Regions from separate parts of the Streptomyces sp. NPDC005393 genome, predicted to be linked through region 2. Evidence: riboswitches for the same ligand, from Rfam matches in the RefSeq annotation. Region 2 holds a riboswitch; each other region holds the start of a gene.

What was found. A riboswitch is a leader RNA that binds a small molecule or an ion and turns the genes downstream of it on or off. The one in region 2 is predicted to bind cyclic di-AMP.
Region 1: another riboswitch for cyclic di-AMP. It lies ahead of ABZS71_RS07280 (M23 family metallopeptidase); the one in region 2 lies ahead of ABZS71_RS05065 (transglycosylase family protein).
Region 3: another riboswitch for cyclic di-AMP. It lies ahead of ABZS71_RS04095 (M23 family metallopeptidase); the one in region 2 lies ahead of ABZS71_RS05065 (transglycosylase family protein).
Region 4: another riboswitch for cyclic di-AMP. It lies ahead of ABZS71_RS09605 (NlpC/P60 family protein); the one in region 2 lies ahead of ABZS71_RS05065 (transglycosylase family protein).

What each region holds. Positions count from the first base shown of each region.
Region 1 is NZ_JBEXFG010000005.1:11,295-16,300, forward strand. It holds gene ABZS71_RS07275 (aldo/keto reductase) at 176-1,120, opposite strand; gene ABZS71_RS07280 (M23 family metallopeptidase) at 1,228-2,409, opposite strand; cyclic di-AMP (ydaO/yuaA leader) riboswitch at 2,421-2,557, opposite strand; gene ABZS71_RS07285 (hypothetical protein) at 2,550-2,720, shown strand; gene ABZS71_RS07290 (PP2C family protein-serine/threonine phosphatase) at 2,875-4,191, opposite strand; gene ABZS71_RS07295 (DUF6227 family protein) at 4,536-5,006, opposite strand, start outside.
Region 2 is NZ_JBEXFG010000003.1:122,578-127,583, reverse strand. It holds gene ABZS71_RS05080 (HEXXH motif domain-containing protein) at 1-722, opposite strand, end outside; gene ABZS71_RS05075 (hypothetical protein) at 794-967, opposite strand; gene ABZS71_RS05070 (DUF4232 domain-containing protein) at 1,128-1,859, opposite strand; cyclic di-AMP (ydaO/yuaA leader) riboswitch at 2,147-2,323, shown strand; gene ABZS71_RS05065 (transglycosylase family protein) at 2,329-3,594, shown strand; gene ABZS71_RS05060 (DUF1876 domain-containing protein) at 3,666-3,935, opposite strand; partial or broken gene ABZS71_RS05055 (phosphoribosyltransferase family protein) at 3,989-4,615, opposite strand; gene ABZS71_RS05050 (hypothetical protein) at 4,768-5,006, shown strand, end outside; gene ABZS71_RS05045 (DUF72 domain-containing protein) at 5,004-5,006, shown strand, end outside.
Region 3 is NZ_JBEXFG010000002.1:370,263-375,268, forward strand. It holds gene ABZS71_RS04085 (HPr family phosphocarrier protein) at 1-10, shown strand, start outside; gene ABZS71_RS04090 (GntR family transcriptional regulator) at 172-936, opposite strand; gene ABZS71_RS04095 (M23 family metallopeptidase) at 1,176-1,970, opposite strand; cyclic di-AMP (ydaO/yuaA leader) riboswitch at 1,985-2,148, opposite strand; gene ABZS71_RS04100 (pitrilysin family protein) at 2,367-3,749, opposite strand; gene ABZS71_RS04105 (pitrilysin family protein) at 3,770-5,006, opposite strand, start outside.
Region 4 is NZ_JBEXFG010000007.1:104,165-109,170, reverse strand. It holds gene ABZS71_RS09620 (NlpC/P60 family protein) at 1-230, opposite strand, end outside; gene ABZS71_RS09615 (hypothetical protein) at 520-873, shown strand; gene ABZS71_RS09610 (L,D-transpeptidase) at 1,055-1,729, shown strand; gene ABZS71_RS09605 (NlpC/P60 family protein) at 1,834-3,015, opposite strand; cyclic di-AMP (ydaO/yuaA leader) riboswitch at 3,023-3,185, opposite strand; gene pcrA (DNA helicase PcrA) at 3,651-5,006, shown strand, end outside.

The sequences.
Region 1 (5,006 bases), on a different contig from region 2:
GGTGCGTCGCCGTCTGAAGCCCACCGCGAGGCCATCGGCGAGGGGCTGATCAAGGGCGGGCGCGGGTGATGGCCCGCCGATCGGCGAGCGGCGGTACGTAGCGCCGCCGCGGGTGGGCTTGGCCCCGGCCCCGCCGGGGCCGGGGCCGGCGGAGCGCCCGCCGGCGGCGGGAGCGTCAGTCCGAGGCTGAGGTCAGGAGGTCCAGTTCCGGCTGGGTGAGCTTGAGGTCGGGGGCCGCCAGGAGGGCGGGGAGTTGGGAGACCGAGCGGGCGCTGGCGATGGGGGCGGCCACCGTGGGCTGGGCCAGGAGCCAGGCGAGGGCGACCGTGGCGGGTTCGGCGCCGTGGTTGGCGGCGACGTCGTCGAGGGCGGCGAGGACCTTTTGGCCGCGCTCGGATTCGAGGTGCTGGGCGGCGCCCGTCGAGCGGGGGCTGTCGACCGTGGTGCCCGGGCGGTATTTGCCGGTGAGGAAGCCGGACGCGAGGGAGTAGTACGGGAGCGTCGCCAGGCCGTGACGGGTGACGACGTCGGCCGTCTCGCCCTCGAAGGTGTCGCGCGAGACCAGGTTGTAGTGGGGCTGGAGGGCGACGTAGCGGGCGAGGTTTTCCTTGGTGGAGAAGTCCAGGAGGGATTCGAGGCGCTCGGCGCTGATGTTGGAGGCGGCGATCTCGCGCACCTTGCCCTCCCGGACCAGCTCGTCCAGGGTGGTGGCGATCTCCTCCACCGGCACCGACGGATCGTCGTAGTGGGTGTAGTAGAGGTCGATGTAGTCGGTGCGGAGCCGCTGCAGGGATTCCTCGACGCCCGACCTGATGGCGGAGGAGATCAGACCGCGGCGCTCCGGGGAGCCGCCGCCCACCTTGGTGGCGAGGACGATATCGGCGCGGTTGCCGCGGGAGGCGAACCAGTTGCCCAGGATGGTCTCGGACTCGCCGCCCTGATTGCCGGGGGCCCACGCCGAGTAGACGTCGGCGGTGTCGATGAAGTTGCCGCCCGCCGCCGCGTAGGCGTCGAGCACCTTGAAGGACTCGGCTTCGTCGGCCGTCCAGCCGAAGACATTGCCGCCGAGGGAGAGCGGGAAGACGGGCAGATCACCGATCTTCTGCTTGTTGTCAGCCATGCATGGTGTCAACGTCCGCGCCAACGATGTTGTTCCGGAACCGGCGCCGATACGGAACCGGCGGCCCTGGCGTCAAGGGGGGAGAGAGCGCCAGGGCCGCCGGAGTATCAGGGGTTCTGCCCGTGGTCGCGCAGCCAGGGCATCGGGTCGATCGGCGAGCCGCCGCCGGGCCGGACCTCGAGGTGGAGGTGCGGGCCGGTCACATTGCCGGTGGCGCCGACGCGGCCGATGACCTCGCCCGTCGTCACCTTGCCCGAGGTGACGACCATGGACGACAGGTGGCAGAACCAGAGCTCGGTGCCGTCGTCGAGGGTGAGCACGATGCGGTAGCCGTACGAACCGGCCCAGCCCGCCTGCGTGATGGTGCCACCGTGCACCGCCTTGACCGGGGTGCCGGTCGGGGCGGCGAAGTCCTGGCCGGTGTGGTCGGCGGACCACAGGTCGCCGGCCTGGCCGAAGCCGGCGGTCAGGGTGTACGAGGCGACGGGGAGGGTGTAGGCGGCGGCGACTTTGGCACGGCGCTCGGCCTCGGCCTTCTTCGCGGCGACCTCCTTCGCCTTCTGCTCGGCGGCCTTCTTCGCCGCGGCGGCCTCGGCCTTGCGCTGCGCCGCGGCGTCGGCGGCCTTGTTGGCGGCGGCCTTGGCCGCGGCGACGCGCTGGTCCTCGTCGGCGGCGTTCTGCTGGTTCTCGGCCTGCTGCAGGATGCGGGCGCGCAGCGCCTCGCCGGCGTCGGTGGTGCCGCTCTTCTCGTCCTCGGCGGTCAGTCCGACCTGGGAGAGGGGGGCTGTGCCGGGCGTCGAGGAGCCGTCGTCGTCCGAGACCCATGAGCCGATGCCGGGCAGATCCTTGGCGGCCGGGAGCCGGTCCTGGACCTGGTCGGCGACGTGCGCGAGATCCGGCATGGAGATGGGTGCCGCCGGACGGTCCTTGGCGCTCGCCATACCGCCGGCGCCGACCGCCGCGATGACGCCGACTCCGAGGACGGCGCTGCTGCGCGCCATGGTCCCGCCCCGCTGCTTGCCGACGCGGTGTCGGCCGCGCAGGGGAGCGATGGAGTCCTCGGTGGGGTTCCACTCCTCCCAGGGCTCGGTGTCGAACCCGGGATCCGAGCCGTCGGACGCGCCCCCATCGGCGTTCCGGCCGGCGATCCCCTCGGCGACGAAGCGGCCGTCCCCAGCGCCCATCCCGGCGCCGGCGTCAAAGCCGGGGCCGTAGGCGGTGGCGGTCCCGAGACCGCCTCCGGAGGAGCGGTACGGAGCCTCGTTTAGGGCAGACCTGTTGGACGCCACTGGGGCGCACTCCTTTCCTTCCCACTCGCCTACCGGGTTAGCTGACGGGTTCGGAGCAGGAAGGTCTCCTACGGGTCAGGTTCGACCCGATTCACCCCAAGGTGGTGGTTCCCCGGTTCCCTTGGTGCTGCTGTGGTGCTGTGCCGCTGCTGGTGCTGGTGCTGCTGGTGCTGCTGGTGCTGCTGGTGCTGCTGGTGCTGCTGGTGCTGCCGCAGTGCGTATGGGATTCGGCGACGGCGCACGGTGCCGCCCTGGCGACGGTTGTGACGACCGCGCTGCGTTATCGAACGTTAATAGCTGGCGCCATGTGATTCCAAGCTCTTATGAAGAATCCGCGCAGCTTTGGCGTGAACTTAGGAACCAAGAGGGGGCATATAGGGGCGAGTCGACACCCCGGGAAAGGGTTGGCAAAAACCTTGATCCGCTGATCGTGCATCAATTGTTATGCGGAGCGATCCCAGTCGACTACGGACGGTGGTCGCCCTCGTGCGCCCGCCCGTTCCCGTTCCCGTTCCCGTTCCCGTTCGTCCGCTTCGTCCGCCCCGGCGCGCGGCGGACCGCCAGCAGCGCCATGTCGTCCGAGGTCCCGCCGCCCGTATGCCGCTCGACATCGGCCACCAGCACGTCCAGCAGCTCCCCCGGCCCCGAGAAGGTATGGCCGCGCAGCCGCTCCTTCGGGTCGTAGAACTTGCCCTGCCGGTCGCGGGCCTCCGTCACCCCGTCCGTGAACAGCAGCAGCGTCTCGCCCTCCGCGAACCGCAGCTCCGTCACCCGGTCGGGCCAGCCGCCCAGTTCCCCCATCCCCAGCGGCAGCGCGGACGCCTCCGGCTCCAGAGCGCGCACCTTGCCGTCCCCCCGCAGCAGCAGTGGCGCCGGATGGCCGCGGGTGATCACGCGCAGGGTCGACTCGCCGCGCGGGATCTCCGCCAGTACGGCCGTCGTGAACCCCTCGGAGACCTCCAGATCGGCCCGGCGTGCGCCCTCGCGCTGCAACGCCCGCTCCAGCCGGCCCGCCAGCCCCTCCAACGTCGCCTCCTGCTCCGCCGCCTCCCGGAAGGCGCCGATGAGGATCGCGACGATCTCCACGGCCTGCAGCCCCTTGCCGCGTACGTCCCCGACGACCAGCCGGATGCCGTGCGGGGTGTCCTGGACCGCGTACAGGTCACCGCCGATCGCGGCGAACTTCTCCGCCGCCACATAGCGCGCCGCGATATCCAGACCGGCGAGGCGGGCGGGCGGCACGGGCAGTACGGCGCGCTGGGCCGCCTCCGCGACCCCGCGCGCCGAGGCGAGCCGCCGGTCGCTGCGGCGTACGACGCGGTTGATGACGAACGCCAGCAGGGTGACGGTCGCCACCGTGATGATCTCGGTCGCCGCCTGGGTCGGGTCGGGTACGCCGTGCAGCTCGGCCAGCAGACACGCGGCGGCGACGGCGAGGACCCCCGTGACGGCGGTCGGCCGCAGCGGGGAGAGCGCGGCGGCGACCAGCGGGGCGGCGGCGAAGAAGGGGGAAGCTGTGTAGCCGGGCGGGGCGGCCAGGTCGAAGAGGATCCCGCCCAGGAGGAGCAGGCCGGGAATCAGCTGGGCCAGCCGATGGCCTGACGGGCCCTTGGGCGCCTCCTCCGCCGCGCCGGGCCCGGCGGTCCCTCCGCTGGGCGCGCTGGTGTCGACGAGCATATGGAGCCGGGCGCGGGGCCGGCTACGGGTGTCGGCCAGCCGGGCCCAGGCCGTACGCCGCTCCGCACGGGCGCCCGTACGAGCCCTGATCCCTCGCACCCGCACCGGCTTGTCTCGCTTTCCCTGATCCCTGGTCCGCGCACCGAGCGCCCGGCCGTCGCGTCCACCGCCGTCCCCAGGCTTCCGGCTGACGGGCCGCCAGGCGAATCGGTGTCGGCCATGTGGGTGCGTCGGCGCGGGGGCGTCGGCGCGGGGGCGTCGGCGCGGGGGCGTCAGCGCGAGTACGTCAGCGCGAGTACGTCAGCGCGAGTACGTCAGCGCGAGTACGTCAGCGCGAGTACGTCAGCGCGAGTACGTGGGCGCGAGTACGTGGGCGCGAGTACGTCAGCGGGTCGGTGCGTCCAGCGGACGGGCGCGTCCGCGTGGGCGCGTCCGGCACGCGGACGGGATCAGAGGTCGACGCCGAGCGCGCGGGCGTGGCGGTCGGCCGCCAGCTCCGCCGAGACCTCGTCGAGGTAGACCTCGCACACCAGCCGCCCGTCGCGGGTCAGATTGTGCTCCAGCTCCCACAGCACGATCTCGTCACCGCCGGCGAGCAGGAAGGCGTGCTCGTAGAAGCGGCACCAGGTCGCGTCGGGGCCGCCGGAGCGGCGGCGCGGCTTGGGCGCGAGGGCGATGTCATGGGCGAACGCGGTCGCCAGCAGCCGCTCGGTGTCCTCGCCCGGCCGGTCGGGGTTCTCCGCGCGGCGCAATACGCGGCGGGCGTGGTCGGCCGAGTTGTCGGCCACGTACGCGCGCGGGGACTCCAGGGGCTCGGCGGCGTGCAGCAGCTGCTCGGGCAGCCACAGCGGTAATCCGTCGAGCTCCTCCCAGCGGGCGCCGCCGAGGCGGTCGTGGACGCGGCGCTCGGCCAGCGCCAG
Region 2 (5,006 bases):
TACTCCTGCCACTGTTGCGCCTCCGGTTCGCTCAGCCGCTCCGGAGGGGAGGGGCGCAGGAAGTCCCGGTACGGGTCGATGTCGTCCAGGTAGGGCGCGCAGGGGTGCTCCGGGTGCGGCCCGTGCAGGCGTCTCAGCGCATACCAGCCCTGGGCGTCCTGGGTGAGGTCGGAGGGCAGCGGCACCGTGTGCGAGCCGGCCAGCACGGCGCGGTCCTCTTCGCCGTCCGTGGAGATTTCCGCGATACGGGAATCGCATCCCGCCAGGTCGAGGAAGCCCAGCGCGGGGAGCATGATCCCGCCGTCGCGCACCGCGACCCGGATACGGAAGTCGATCTCCGCGAGCAGGGCCGCCGAGGCGGCCACGGTGTGCAGATGGCCCGTCTCCAGCCACAGCGGGACCTCTTCGGCCTCTTCCGCGATCCCCCGCAGCCTGCGCAGACAGCGGCTGAGCCATGCGCCGACCTGGGGGTGCAGCAGCAGGCGCTCCACGCTCGAGGGGCTGTGCCGCTCGGCCCGTATCAGCAGATTCCACGCCTCACGCGGCGCGGGCAGCGGCCCGGGAATCCGCGGATGGGCCGAGGCGATCTCGGTCAACGCGCGTAACAGCAGCATGAGTCGGCTGCGCTGGCCCGCCCTGAGCTCGGCGACCGCCGCCGCGTCCCCGGTGCCGTGCGCCAGTTGGTCGAAGCAGGCCGCGGACAGCCGGTGATGGGGGACCACCGGGGAGAGGGGGGTGCTTGGCGGCTGCGGACGGGACGTGAATGCCGCACCGCCGCCATGCCGGGAATCCCTCAACAGCCCGATTTGGTATCGGCCGAGGTCGCGCGCGTCGGCGGGGACTGTACGAGGTTGAGTAAGCGCTGGATCGCGAGGGCGAACTCCTGATTGCCGTCCAGTTCCTCAAGCGTCGCTCCCGAAAGGTCCAGCAGTTCCGTCTCGACCTCGGCCGCGACTCGCTCCATCACACCGTCCCCCTCCGGACGCTACACACCGGCTCATGTGAGGCATCCCCATGGTGACCTACCCCTATTGATTGCGAAAGGGTGAACACGGCCAGTCAGCGCCTGCCTTGTCAAGATTTTCGGACACTTCAGCGCGAGGGAGAGGGCGCCTTGGATGCCGGTGTCAGGTGCCCGTTCCGGATTGGACCGCCTCGACCTCGAAGACGCCTCCGCACACCCGGAAGGACCGCGCCGGCGCCTTCATCGCCCCGAAGGAATCCGGCGGATAGGCGCGGATCTCGGCGGGGGTGCGCCGGCACGGGGTGTCGGTCATGCCCTCGTTGAGCGTATGCAGGCTCGTGGAGGCGCTGCCGCCCGGCGGCAGGGAGACCGTCGAGTGCGTGGGGCCGCGCCGGGTGGCGGGGTCGCCGATCGCGGAGCCGGCGGAGTCGAGCAGCGAGACGCCGGGGAACCCGGTGAGGGTGCAGGTCGAGGTGCCCTTGTTGGTGAGGACCAGGGGCAGATACACATTCCCGGCGCCCACATCCATCCGCCCGACCGTCAGCGTCAACTGCTCCTTGGAGCAGATCCGGCGCGCGCCGGAGGCGGCGGCGGGCGCCGACGAGGAGGCATGCGAGGGGGAGGTGTGCGCCGAGGCCGTGGGGGGCTTCGCGCTGTGCGACACGGGCCGTTCGCTCCGCGGAGTGGTGCTTACGGACGATGTGGCCGTGTCGGAGGAGGTGGTCGCGGCGGACGAGGCGGCCGCGACGGATGAGGCGGGAGGCGAGGACGCCCCGTCCCCGGTGTCGCTGCCGCAGGCCGTGGCCGTGGCCAGCGCGCCGACGAGCAGCGCGCATAAGGCCAGTGGCCGAGGCGGCCGGGACCGTGGAGTCGTCGTGCCGTTCCGTTGCACCATGAGCGACCTCCCGAGGTCAGCCATCTGCCGGGTCACCGGCCGCGAGGGCGAGTGCCCCGATGCCTCCCGTCCATTCCCCCTTCGGGTCTCCCTTCCCCGCGTCGACGGCCTTATGTCTCCCGGTACATTGATCACATTATTGAGCCACTTCCCATTCCGGATTGTTCACCGCAAACAGTCTCGATGTCTTGTCGTGACCAAATCGATGTGATTACTGTTCGGCACCCGTCGCTTTCGCTGCACGGGTCTCCTTCGCCGGAGCGCCGAGTCCCGCCGTCGGCCGAGGGGGTGTGACGACGACCTGTCACGGCGGGAGCGGGGGAACCAGGTAGGCGCCGTACCGCGATCCGCGCGGCACGGCTTGGGGTGAAGACGCACGCCGCGGTGGAAAGCACCGTGTGCGGGTGGCCGGGCAACTCCAGCCCGAACCCGACAGCTCACCTCGCAGGCGTAGGAGAGGAAGAGCTCAATGGCTGCACGCGGACGTCACCGCCGGCCCCGGCCTCGTCGCGTCTCCCGCGCCTCGCTCGCGGTCACCGCGGGCGGCGCCGGGGTCGCCCTGCCGCTCATCGGCGTCGGCCAGGCGAACGCGGCCTCCGTCGGCACCTGGGACAACGTCGCGGAGTGCGAGTCCGCCAACAACTGGAGCATCAACACCGGGAACGGCTTCTACGGTGGGCTCCAGTTCACCCAGAGCACCTGGCAGGCGTACGGCGGCACCGCTCACGCCGCACGGGCCGACCTGGCCTCCAAGGCTCAGCAGATCGCGGTCGCGGAGAAGGTGCTCGCGAGCCAGGGGCCAACCGCCTGGCCCATCTGCTCGGTGAAGGCCGGCCTGACGCGCGGCGGCCCCGCCCCGGACACCTCCCCGGGCACCCCGGGATCCGGCACCCCGGGATCCGGCGGCCAGGGATCCGGCGGCCAGGGATCCGGCACACAGACCCCGAAGGCCGCCACCGAGGCGGCCCCCAAGGCCGCCCCGAGAGCCACCACCGAGGCGGCGCCGAAGGCCACCCCCAAGGCCACGGCGAAGGCTCTTCCGCAGTCCCCCTCATACACCGTCGCCCGCGGTGACACGCTCTCCAGGATCGCCGACGCGCAGAACGTCGCGGGCGGCTGGGAGGGGCTCTACGAGACCAACCGCCGGGTCATCGGCAGCGATCCGAATCTGATCCTGCCCGGTCAGCGGCTCGCCCTCGACACCCACGCCGACGCGCCCCGCACCACCCTCACCCAGCGCCCCCAGCAGCGCGGTGACCGGGAGCAGGCGCACACGAGCACGCCGCCGAAGCGGCAGACGGACACCGCCACCCGCTCGTCCTCGTCCTCGTCCTTCACCACCCCGGTCGGCAGCACCCTGGTGGGCACCCCGTACGGCGTATCCGGCAGCAGCTGGTCGAGCGGTCATCACACCGGCACCGACTTCCCCGTCCCCGTCGGCACCCAGGTGCGGGCCGTGGGCCCGGCGGAGGTGGTCGCGGCGGGCTGGGGCGGGGCATACGGCTATCAGGTGGTGCTCCGGCACTCCGACGGCATGTACACCCAGTACGCCCATATGTCGTCGCTGTCCGTCCAGGTGGGCCAGACGGTCGCCGGCGGCCGGCAGATAGGCCGGTCCGGTTCGACCGGCAACAGCACCGGTCCGCATGTGCACTTCGAGGTGCGCACCGACCCCGACTACGGCTCGGATGTCAATCCGCTCGCCTACCTCCGGTCGAAGGGCGTCCACATCTGAGCGGCGGCTGACCGGCGTCCGCGCAGCAGCGTTTGCCGCGGTGGGGCCACCGCGGCAGACGCTCCCTCTTCCTACATCGCCAGATGTGCCTTGGCGTGGGTGACTTCCTCGATGTCGCCACCCGCCTTGCCGATCAGCCGGTGGGCCAGATTGGTCAGCGCCCTCGCTGCCGCGATCTCCTCACCGACTCTCGGCTGTGCCGGGTCGTCCGGATTCCGGTTCGCGCGGCCCTGGGCCAGCATTTCCGTGCCGTCATGCATCCTGAGCCGAACGACCGCCTCGGTCAGCGGACCGATCTCACGGAATTCCATCTGTATGTCGCATCCCACGATCGTCTCCATCGCGATCACCTCCTGCGTTACCTTCCAGGATGCGCCTCTCCCGTCTCTCCAGTCGACCGGGACAGCAACTCCACCACCTCGGCGTCTCCCGTCTGGGAGAAGTCCTCGTACCACTCCCCCACCGCCGAGAAGTCCGTGGGCCTGGACAGGCACACCACCTCGTCCGCGTCCTCGCGCAGCGACGCGGCCGCGTCCGGCGGCGCCACCGGGACGGCCAGAACCACCCGGGCCGCCCCCTGGGCCCGCGCGACCCGGCAGGCGGCGCGTGCCGTAGCGCCGGTCGCGATCCCGTCGTCCACGACGATCACCGTGCGGCCCTCGACCGCGATCCGCGACCGGCCCCGGCGGAACCGCCGCGCCTGGCGGTCCAGCTCCACCTGCTCGGTCCGTTCCACCTCCGCGAGGTCCTCCGCGTCGGCCCGGCTCATCCGGATGATCGCCTCGTGGACGACACGGACACCGCCCTCCCCGATGGCGCCGAAGCCCAGCTCCCGGTGGAAGGGGACACCGAGCTTACGGACGATGATCACATCCAGCGGCGCCTCCAGCGCCCGGGCCACCTCAAAGGCCACCGGCACCCCGCCCCGTGGCAGCCCGAGCACCACGGGTTTCTCCTCGCCCAGGGGCCGCAGCCGCCCGGCGAGGCGCCGCCCGGCGTCCACACGGTCGGTGAAGATCATCGCTCACCCCCGGCACAAGGCTCTCTGCCGAATCCATCGGGTCCCCTACGGACCCATCCGAATCAATCCGAGAATGTCCCCGTCCGCAATCAGGCGGGCCCCGGCCGGCGCTCCCGACGCGCGGATGCGGACGGCTGCGGCACCCTGGAGGTATGGAGCACGCCACCAGCCCGGGCGCATCCGGATACCCCGTCTTCGTCGAATCATTCGAATCCGACAGCCGGTACCGACGGGTGCGGCTGCGGGGCCTCGGCTGTGAGCCGCTCGAGCGGGAGGAGTTCGAACCGCGCGTCCGGCAGGCCTTCCCCGGTATCGACCTGGACGACCCGGCACAGGTCCACTGGGCCGACCGGCCGGGGCAGTGGCCGCCCTGGCATCCGGGCGAAGCATG
Region 3 (5,006 bases), on a different contig from region 2:
GACCGTCTGATTCCCTCCGAATCCGCATTCGGAGGGACGGGGCCGCGGTGACCATTCAGGTCACCGCGGCCCCATTTGTTGTTTTTCTCATTCCGGCCGGACTCGGCGACGAAGACCGAGCCGCGATAGCGCGCCGAGAATTCCCCCCCTCAGCTGTATACGGGACCGCTGTTAATTCCGGCCGCTTGCCGTGTTTACGGAATGTTTCGAAGTTCTCACCGGAACAGGGCGGCGCAACCGGAATTCCGACAGCGCGCGCTCGGTATGCGCCGTGGCGAGCGCCCGCGCCCGGTCCGCGTCACCGCGCGCGACAGCGTCCACCAGCGCGCCGTGCTCCGCCCAGGACTCGACGGCCCGCACCCTCGGATCGGGGCGCCCCGCACCGCCCGGCGCCGGGGGCGGCACGATCTGCCGGGCCGGATCGACCGCGTACACCCACGCGGTCTTGCGCCGCAGCTGGACGAGGAGCCCGGCCAGGCTCGGGCTGCCGGACGCCTGGGCGAGCGTCTCGTGGAACCAGTCGCCCAGCGACCGCGCCTCACTGAACTGGCCGCGCTGGGCCCGCTCCTGGCCGAGCCGGACCAGGCCGCGCAACACCTTCAGATGCGCCTCGGTGCGCCGCTGGGCGGCGCGGGCGGCGCCCAGCGGCTCCAGCAGCGCGCGGATGTCGAGCAGATCGGCCGCGTCGCGCTCGGAGGGCTGCGCGACGCACGCGCCCGCGTGGCGCCGGGTCGTCACAAAGCCCTCGGACTCCAGGGTGCGCAGCGCCTCGCGGACGGGCACCCGCGAAACGCCGTAGCGCCGGGCGAGAAGTTCCTCGGTGAGCCGGCTGCCGGGCGCGAAGGTTCCGGAGACGATGTCGTCGCGGATCGCGGTGCACACCGCGTGTGCCGAAATCCGCCGGCCGCCCTGGATCGCGGTCGTATCCCCGCTCACTTACGGACCCGCATTGTCGAACCTCCGCCTTAATGCCCGCGAAACGCACCTGATTGGCACGCGTTTGACGACTCTATTCCAAGCGGCCGGAATTTCCGATGGCGGGAGGGATTTCATGGATATTTTTTGGTCACCGTGCAGTGGACATGCGGAAGGCCCCGTCCCTGGAACCCAAGAGCCGGACGGGGCCTTCGCGTCACGTCTTCGCGGTGAGTGCTCGCGATGAGTCCTGGCGACGGTCAGACGTTGACGCCGTGCGAGCGCAGGTACGCCACGGGGTCCATGTCCGAGCCGTAGTCCGGGCTGGTGCGGGCCTCGAAGTGCAGATGCGGGCCGGTGACGTTGCCGGTGGCGCCCGACAGGCCGATCTGCTGGCCGGGGGTGACCTTCTGGCCGACCGAGACGCCGATCGACGAGAGGTGGCCGTACTGGGTGTAGGTGCCGTCGTTCATCTTGATGACGACGTTGTTGCCGTAACTGCCGCCCCAGCCCGCCTCGACGACCTCGCCGGAGCCGACAGCGTGCACCGAGGTACCGGACGCGGCGTGGAAGTCGATCCCGGTGTGGCTGCCGGAGGACCACAGCCCGCTGGACGCCTGGTAGCCGGTGGAGACGTAGGAGCCCGTGACCGGCGACACGAAGGTGTTGAGACGCTTGCGCTCGGCCTCCCGCGCGGCGCGCACCTTGACCTCGCGCTCCGCCTTGGCCTTCTTCGCCGCCGCCTCCGCCTTTCTGGCGGCCTCCTGGCGCGCGACCGCTTCCGCCCGCGCCTTGGCCGCCGCCTGAGCGGCGGCGTTCTCCTGGGCCTGCGCCTGCTCCTCGATGTGGCCGGCGAGCCCGTCGCCGATCACGATCGCCTGGCGCAGACCGGTGTCCTGGGGAGCGGGGGCCTCATCGGATGCCGCGAAGGCCGGTCCGGCGATCCCGGCGACGACACCCGAAGCGACCGTGGTGATGCCCACGAAGTTCGCGCCGGTGCGGACGGTGGCCCTGCGGGGACGGCGGTGCTTCCCGGCGGCACTGGTGGACGCCATAGGCTGGCGCACTCCTTTCCTTCCTTCTCGCCTACCGGGTTAGCTGACGGGTTCGGAGCAGGAAGGTCTCCTACGAGCCCCTCCCCCGGCCGGGGAAGGCGCACGATTCACCCCTGGGGACATGTGGGTCCCCGGCTCCCCTGGCTCGCGCCGTACGGGGACTCGGCGATGGCTGTCCGTGCCGCGGGTGCGGCGTGCAACTGGCGAACAGCCGGACTGACGCTAAACGGGGCATCTTTCGATCACCAAACAGATCCGGGTTTTTGTTGCTCTCGCCACAAACCAAACAAGCGATCTCTCTATAAAACGGGCATACGAGAGGACCCTGGCGTCTCATGCGACGCCAGGGTCCTTCCGCTGATGGCTCGTCGGCCCGCCGTGCCGACTCCGGGCGAATCAGCCCGAGATGACGCGCACCTCGCCGATGCCCAGCGCCTTGACCGGCTCCGCGATCACCGAGGCGTCCCCGACCAGCACCGTGACCAGCCGGTCCGCGGGGAAGGCGCTCACCACCGCCGCGGTCGCCTCCACCGTCCCGGCCTCCGCGAGGCGGGCGTACAACTGCGCCTGGAAGTCGTCCGGAAGGTGCTGCTCGACCTGATCGGCGAGGGTGCCCGCGACGGCCGCCGCCGTCTCGTACTTCAGCGGGGCGACACCGACGAGGTTCTGCACGGCGACATCGCGCTCGGCATCCGTCAGACCCTCCTCCTGCAGCGTGCGCAGCACCTTCCAGAGGTCCTCCAGCGCGGGCCCGGTGACCTCGGTGGCCACCGAGCCGCTGATCGCCAGCATCGCGGCGCCCGTGGACCCGCCGGCGGGCGACGGGGGCGACGAGCGCAGCACCTGGCCGAAGGCGCGCACGCCGTAGGTGTAGCCCTTCTCCTCGCGCAGCACGCGGTCGAGCCGGGAGGTGAGGGTGCCGCCCAGGCAGTACGTGCCCAGCACCTGCGCGGGCCAGATCCGGTCGTGGCGGTCGGCGCCGATCCGCCCGATGAGCAGCTGCGTCTGCACCGCGCCCGGCCGGTCGACGATCACCACACGGCCGGTGTCGTCGGCGATGATCGGGGGGACGGGGCGCGGCGCGGCAGCGCCGCCCTTCCAGGTGCCGAGGGTGTCGGCGAGCGCCTTCTCGAGGTCCACGCCGCTGAGGTCGCCGACCACGACGGCGGTCGCCGTGGAGGGCCGGACATGCGCCTCGTAGAAGGCCCGTACGGCCGCGGCGTCGATGCCCTCGATGGTCTCCTGGGTGCCCTGGCGCGGCCGGGACATCCGCGACTCGGCCGGGAACAGCTCCTTGGCCAGGGCCATCGAGGCGCGGCGGGCGGGGTTGGCCAGCTCGTGCGGGATCTCGTCCAGCCGGTTGCGCACCACCCGCTCGACCTCGCTGTCGGGGAAGGCGGGGGCGCGCAGGGCGTCGGCGAGCAGGCCGAGCGCCTTGGGCAGCCGGGAGACCGGGACCTCCAGCGAGACGCGGACGCCGGGGTGGTCGGCGTGTGCGTCCAGGGTGGCGCCGCAGCGCTCGAGCTCGGCGGCGAACTCCTCGGCGTCGTGCTTGTCGGTGCCCTCGGACAGGGCGCGCGCCATGATCGTGGCGACGCCGTCGAGCCCGGCCGGCTCGGCGTCGAGCGGGGCGTCCAGATTGATCTCGACGGCGACGACCTGCTGGCCGGGGCGGTGGCAGCGCAGCACGGTGAGGCCGTTGGCCAGCTCACCGCGCTCGGGGGCCGGGAAGGCCCACGGCTTCGGGGCACCGCCCTGCGGCTGCGGGTGGAACGTCATGGTCGCGGTGACGGCGTCGCTCACTGGGCCGCCTCCCCTTCTGCGTCGGTGTCGTCGGCTTCGGCGGCGGCGTCCGCGCCCTGCACGGGCTCGTAGACCAGCACGGCGCGGTTGTCGGGGCGCAGCCGCGCCGCGGCCACGGCCCGCACCTCCTCGGGGGTGATGTCGAGCACCCGCTCCACGGCGGTCAGCGCCAGCTGGGGGTCGCCGAACAGCACGGCGAACCGGCACAGCTCATCGGCCCGGCCGCCGACCGTGGACAGCCGGTCCAGCCATTCGCGCTCGATCTGGGCCTGGGCGCGCTCCATCTCCTGCGGGGTCGGCCCCTCCTCGGTGAAGCGGGCCAGCTCCTCGTCGACGGCGGACTCGATGGCGGGCACCTCGACGCCGCCGGAGGTCTTCACGTCCAGCCAGCCGAGCGAGGGCGCGCCCGCCAGCCGCAGCAGCCCGAATCCGGCGGCCACGGCGGTGCGGTCGCGGCGCACCAGGCGGTTGTGCAGCCGGGAGGACTCCCCGCCGCCGAGGACGGTCAGCGCCAGGTCGGCGGCGTCGGCCTCACGGGTGCCGTCGTGCGGCAGCCGGTAGGCGGCCATCAGGGCGCGGGCCGGGACCTCCTCCTCCACGACCTCGCGCAGCTGCCCGCCGATCACATCCGGGAGCGTGCCCTCGCGGGGCGGCCGCTTGCCGTCGTGGGACGGGATGGAGCCGAAGTACTTCTCGACCCAGGCGAGCGTCTGCTCAGGGTCGATGTCGCCGACGACCGACAGGACGGCGTTGTTCGGGGCGTAGTAGGTACGGAAGAACGCCCGCGCATCCTCCAGCGAGGCGGCGTCCAGGTCGGCCATCGAGCCGATCGGGGTGTGGTGGTACGGATGGCCCTCGGGGTAGGCCATCGCGACGAGCTTCTCGAAGGCCGTGCCGTACGGGACGTTGTCGTACCGCTGGCGGCGCTCGTTCTTGACGACGTCGCGCTGGTTCTCCAGGCTCTCCTCGTCCAGCGCGGTCAGGAGGGACCCCATCCGGTCCGCCTCCAGCCACAGGGCGAGCTCCACCTGGTGGGTGGGCATGGTCTCGAAGTAGTTGGTGCGCTCGAAGCTGGTGGTGCCGTTGAGCGAGCCGCCGGCCCCCTGCACCAGCTCGAAGTGGCCGTTGCCCGTCACCTGCGCCGAGCCCTGGAACATCAAGTGCTCGAAGAGGTGAGCCAGCCCCGTACGCCCCTTGACTTCATGGCGCGAGCCGACGTCGTACCAGAGGCAG
Region 4 (5,006 bases), on a different contig from region 2:
GCCGTGGTCTTCGCGCCGTTGTACTTCTCGGTGGCCTCCTCGGCCTCCCGCTGGTAGCGGTCGACCTTGGCCTTCACCTGAGCGGGGGTGGGACGGTTCTCGGCGTACCCGGTGCCGCCCAGGAGGGTGGCGGAGGCGGCGCCCGTGAGGGCGAGGAGTGCGGCCGTGCGGGCGGTGGTGCCGGCGAGCGAACGCTGCTTGGGCTTCGGATGCGGGCTGTGCGACGCCACTGCGGCGATTCACCTTTCCTCGGGGGAGCGGACAGGCGGCAGTCCGCCCATGAGGCGGGGACCCTCGGTTGACGGGAAGCGGACTGCCACCTGGAGGAGGAAGTTAGGGCGCGCGGTGGGGGCGGTGCGGTGCGATGAACGGGAGTGGACAGATTTCGTCGCTGTGGTGGCCGTGGCTGATCGTGCGGTGTGCGGGGCGGTGAGGAGCGGGGGGTGGCTCTGACCGAAGCGGTGATCGGGGCCAACCCGAGTGCGGGGCGGTGATATGCGCGGGGCTAATCTCCGAGCCATGGACGTACTGATTCATGTGTTCGTCGGTCTGCACATCGTCGGCATCGCCGCGCTGCTCGGGGGCTTCCTCACGCAGATGAAGGCGATGCGGTCGGGCGAGGCCCGGATGGTCCCGGCGATGCTGCACGGGGCGCTGACCATGCTGGTGACCGGGGTGGCGCTGGTCGGCCTCAACCAGGCCGAGGACAACAGCCTCAACACGCTCAAGATCGGAGTGAAGCTGGCGCTGCTGATTGTGATTCTGGGCCTGGTCTATGTGAAGCGGGACGAGGAGAAGGTGGAGCCGGAGGTCTTCGGCGCGGTGGGCGCCCTCACGACGGCGAACATCTTCATCGCGGTGCTGTGGACCTGATCGTCCGCCTCTGAGCGACAGATAGCGGCAGATAACGGACTGATACCACGTGCAACCCTTTGCACTCGCGAGCTGTCTTCAAGAAGACCAAGACAGTTCGGAGGGAGTGGCAATGGGGGTAGTGGGGGCAATCAAGAGCCGTCGGGGGCGCCGGGCGGGGGCCGCGCTGGGGCTGATGGGCATGGTGGTGCCGCTCGCGATGGCCGCCGCCAGTCCGGCACAGGCCGCGACGGCCGCACAGCCGACATCGGCCGCGTCGTCGTGCACGACCAGCACCGGCCCGTACCAGAAGCAGGCCGAGAAGTTCCTCGGCCGCCCGGTCGACGGGCGGCAGTCACGAGCGGACTGCCTGGCGATCCAGAAGTTCCAGATCAACCACGGCATCAGCCCGACCATCGGCTACGCGGGCCCCGTCACCTGGGGCGTCATGAGCCTCATCAACACCCAGAAGGCGGCGCTACACGATCCGAACGCGGCGAGAAAGTGCCCGACGAACAAGGGCCGTATCGCCTGCGTCGATCTCACCCGGCAGCTGAGCTGGGTCCAGGACGGCTCCCGGCTGGTGTACGGGCCGGTGCCGGTGCGCACCGGGCGCGACCGGTACGAGACCCGCACCGGGCTGAAGAAGATCTACTGGCGGGACATCGACCACTGGTCGACGCTCTATGACGTCGCCATGCCGTACAGCCAGTTCTTCGACGGCGGCGAGGCGTTCCACTCGATCGCGGGGAGCGTATGGTCCCCGCCCGGCTCCCACGGCTGCGTCAACATGCGCTCGGCCGACGCGAAGAAGTACTGGAGCCTGCTGAAGAACGGCGACGATGTGTACGTCTACGGGCGCAAGCCCGGCACCTGAGCCGATCCGATCCGAGCTGAGCCGATCCGATCCGACCTGATCCGACCTGATCCGACCTGATCCGATGGTGCGGCTGCCCGGCGCCCGGGCAGCCGCACCGCGCACTACGCCGGCCGTACGCTTCCGTAGATCGGCATCTCGGTGATCGGAGCCTCCTTCACCACATCACCCGGCTTGGGCGCGTGGATCATCATCCCGTCGCCTGTATAGAGCCCGACATGGCTGATGTCGTCATAGAAGAAGACCAGGTCGCCCGGCTGGAGGTCGGACGTCGAGACGCGCGTACCGGCCTTCACCTGGTCCCAGGTCGTGCGCGGCAGCGACACCCCGGCGGCCTTCCAGGCGGCCTGGGTCAGCCCTGAGCAGTCGTAGGAGTTGGGGCCGGTCGCGCCCCAGACGTACGGCTTGCCGAGCTGCGACTTCGCGAAGGCGATCGCCTGGGCCGCCTTGGTGCTGTTCGAGGGGGCGGAGGGGGCCGACGGCGTGGAGGGGGTCGTCGAGCCGGAGCCGGAGCCGGAGCTGTCGTTCTGCTCCTGCTGCTTGCGCTCGGCCGCCGCCTTCCGCTGCTTCTCCGCCAGCACGGCGGCCTTACGGCGGGCCTCCGCTTCCTTCTTCTTCTCGATCGCCGCCAGCCGCGCCTTCTCCTTGGCGGTCAGATTCGCCAGCAGCCGGCGGGCCTCGGTCAGCTTGTCCTGGACGGACTTCTTCTGGGTCCTCAGTTCCTTCTGCGACGAGGTCAGCGAGGCGAGGCTCTCGGTGGCCTTACCGCGCTCCTTGGCGGCCTTCGTCCGCTGCGCCTCGAAGTCGTCGACGGCCTTCTTCTGCTTGCCGCTCATCCGGTCCATCAGATGGGACTGGTCGAACATGTCCTGCGGATCGTTGGAGAACAGCAGGGCCGCGGCGCTGGTGGCCATGCCGCCGTCGCGGTACTGGGCGGCGGCGTAGTTGCCGAGCGTGCGCCGCGCCTCGTTCAGCTTCTCGGTGCGCTGGGCGACCTTGTCCAGCAGCCGGTCGACCTTGACGCGCTGCTGGTCGGCGCGCTCCTTGGCGGCGTTGTAGCGCTGAGTGGCGGTTTCCGCCTGGTGGTAGAGGGTGTCGACCTTCTCTTTGACCTTCTCGATCGACTGGGTGGCGGCCGGCTTGTGATCGCCGGGCACGGCGTTCGCCGTCTGGGAGAGGAGCGTGACGGAGGCCAGGGCGGCGGTGGTGACCCCGACAGCGGTACGGCGGCCCTGACCGGTGAGCGAGGCCGATATCCGGGTCCGCGGCTTGCGGTGCGACGCCAAGGGTGGCGACTCCTTCCGTGGACCGCCTACCGGGTTAGCTGTCGGGTTCGGGCGGTTCGGAAGGTTGCCCTACGGCTCGTACGACTGACACGCATGGTGCCGTCGCGCGGGCCGATTCACCCCGGTGTTGCGTTGTGGGTCCCCGGCTCCGGCTGCCGCGTCTCACGACGGGGCCGGACTCGGCGGAGGCTGCCCGTGTCGACGCGGTCGCCGACGGGTGTACGGGCTGCCTGACGGAGGACGGTAACCAACTCGTGGTGCTCTTGTGAAGGCTGGTGGTCGTATTGCCCGAAACGACCCGGCGACTGGGCGCCAGGGCCGCCCCGGGGCCCGCCCCGCCCCCGGCCGGCGCCGGGCCCTGCGCCCCGGCGGCGAGGCCGCGGCCCTCTCCACCGGCCCTCGACTTGCACCGGCTGAGCCCGCTGCGTCGGCTGCGGTCGGCGCCGGGCCCCGCGCCGCTGGAGGCGGGGGCCGCCGGGGGCCTTGGGGGCTCGGGGCCCTCTCCGTCGGCCTCGGTCGGCCGGCCCCGGCCGCGCCGGGGGCGGGGGCGGCGGCGGGGCATCCGCCGCCGGGGCCGCTCGGTTCGTGATATCCGCGCGTACGGTGTCGGTGGGGCGGCTTAGACTCGGTGAGCGATGAGCAGCCTCTTTGATGACAGCTTCCTGGCGGACCTCGGGCACTCGGACGAGGAGCCCCCGCCGCCCGAGGACCGTGAGGGTCCCGCGGACCACGGCCCCGCAGGTGGTGAGGGCGTGCCGCACCACCTCTTCGGCACCGGCTTCGACGCGCCCGTGCCCAGAGAGGCGTACTACCGGGACGGCGCGGCGCGCCCCGCCGTGGACCCGTCCGCCCTGCTCGAGGGGATGAACGAGCAGCAGCGGGCCGCCGTGGAGCACACCGGTGCGCCGCTGCTGATCGTCGCGGGCGCCGGTTCCGGCAAGACCCGCGTGCTCACCCACCGCATCGCCTATCTGCTGGGCGCGCGCGGTGTGCACCCCGGGCAGATCCTCGCCATCACCTTCACGAACAAGGCGGCGGGGGAGATGAAGGAGCGGGTCGAGCAGCTGGTCGGCCCCCGGGCCAACGCCATGTGGGTGTCGACCTTCCACAGCGCGTGCGTCCGCATCCTGCGCCGCGAGTCGAAGAAGCTCGGCTTCACGTCCTCGTTCTCGATCTACGATGCCGCCGACTCGAAGCGGCTGATGGCGCTCGTCTGCCGGGATCTGGATCTCGACCCCAAGCGGTTCCCGCCGAAGTCCTTCAGTGCCAAGGTCTCCAACCTGAAGAACGAGCTGATCGACGAGGAGACCTTCGCCGGGCAGGCGGCGGACGGTTTTGAGAAGACCCTCGCCGAGGCGTACGCCATGTACCAGTCGAGGCTGCGCGAGGCAAACGCCCTCGACTTCGACGACATCATCATGACGACGGTCAATCTGCTCCAGGCGTTCCCGGACGTCGCCGAGCACTACCGCCGCCGCTTCCGCCATGTCCTCGTCGACGAGTACCAGGACACCAACCACGCGCAGTACACCCTGGTGCGCGAGCTGGTGGGCACCGGTGAGGAGGCCGGCGAGCTGTGCGTCGTGGGCGACGCCGACCAGTCGATCTACGCCTTCCGGGGCGCCACGATCCGTAACATCCTCCAGTTCGAGGAGGACTACCCGGCCGCGCGGACGATCCTGCTGGAGCAGAACTACCGCTCGACCCAGACGATCCTGAGCGCGGCCAACGCCGTCATCGAGCGCAATGAGAACCGCCGCCCGAAGAACCTGTGGACCGAGGCGGGCGCCGGAGCCACCATCACCGGCTATGTGGCTGACACCGAGCACGACGAGGCGCAGTTCGTCGCCGATGAGATCGACCGGCTGACGGACGCGGGCGACGCCAAGGCGGGAGACGTCGCCGTCTTCTACCGGACCAACGCCCAGTCCCGTGTCTTCGAGGAAGTCTTCATCCGGGTCGGGCTGCCGTACAAGGTCGTCGGCGGGGTG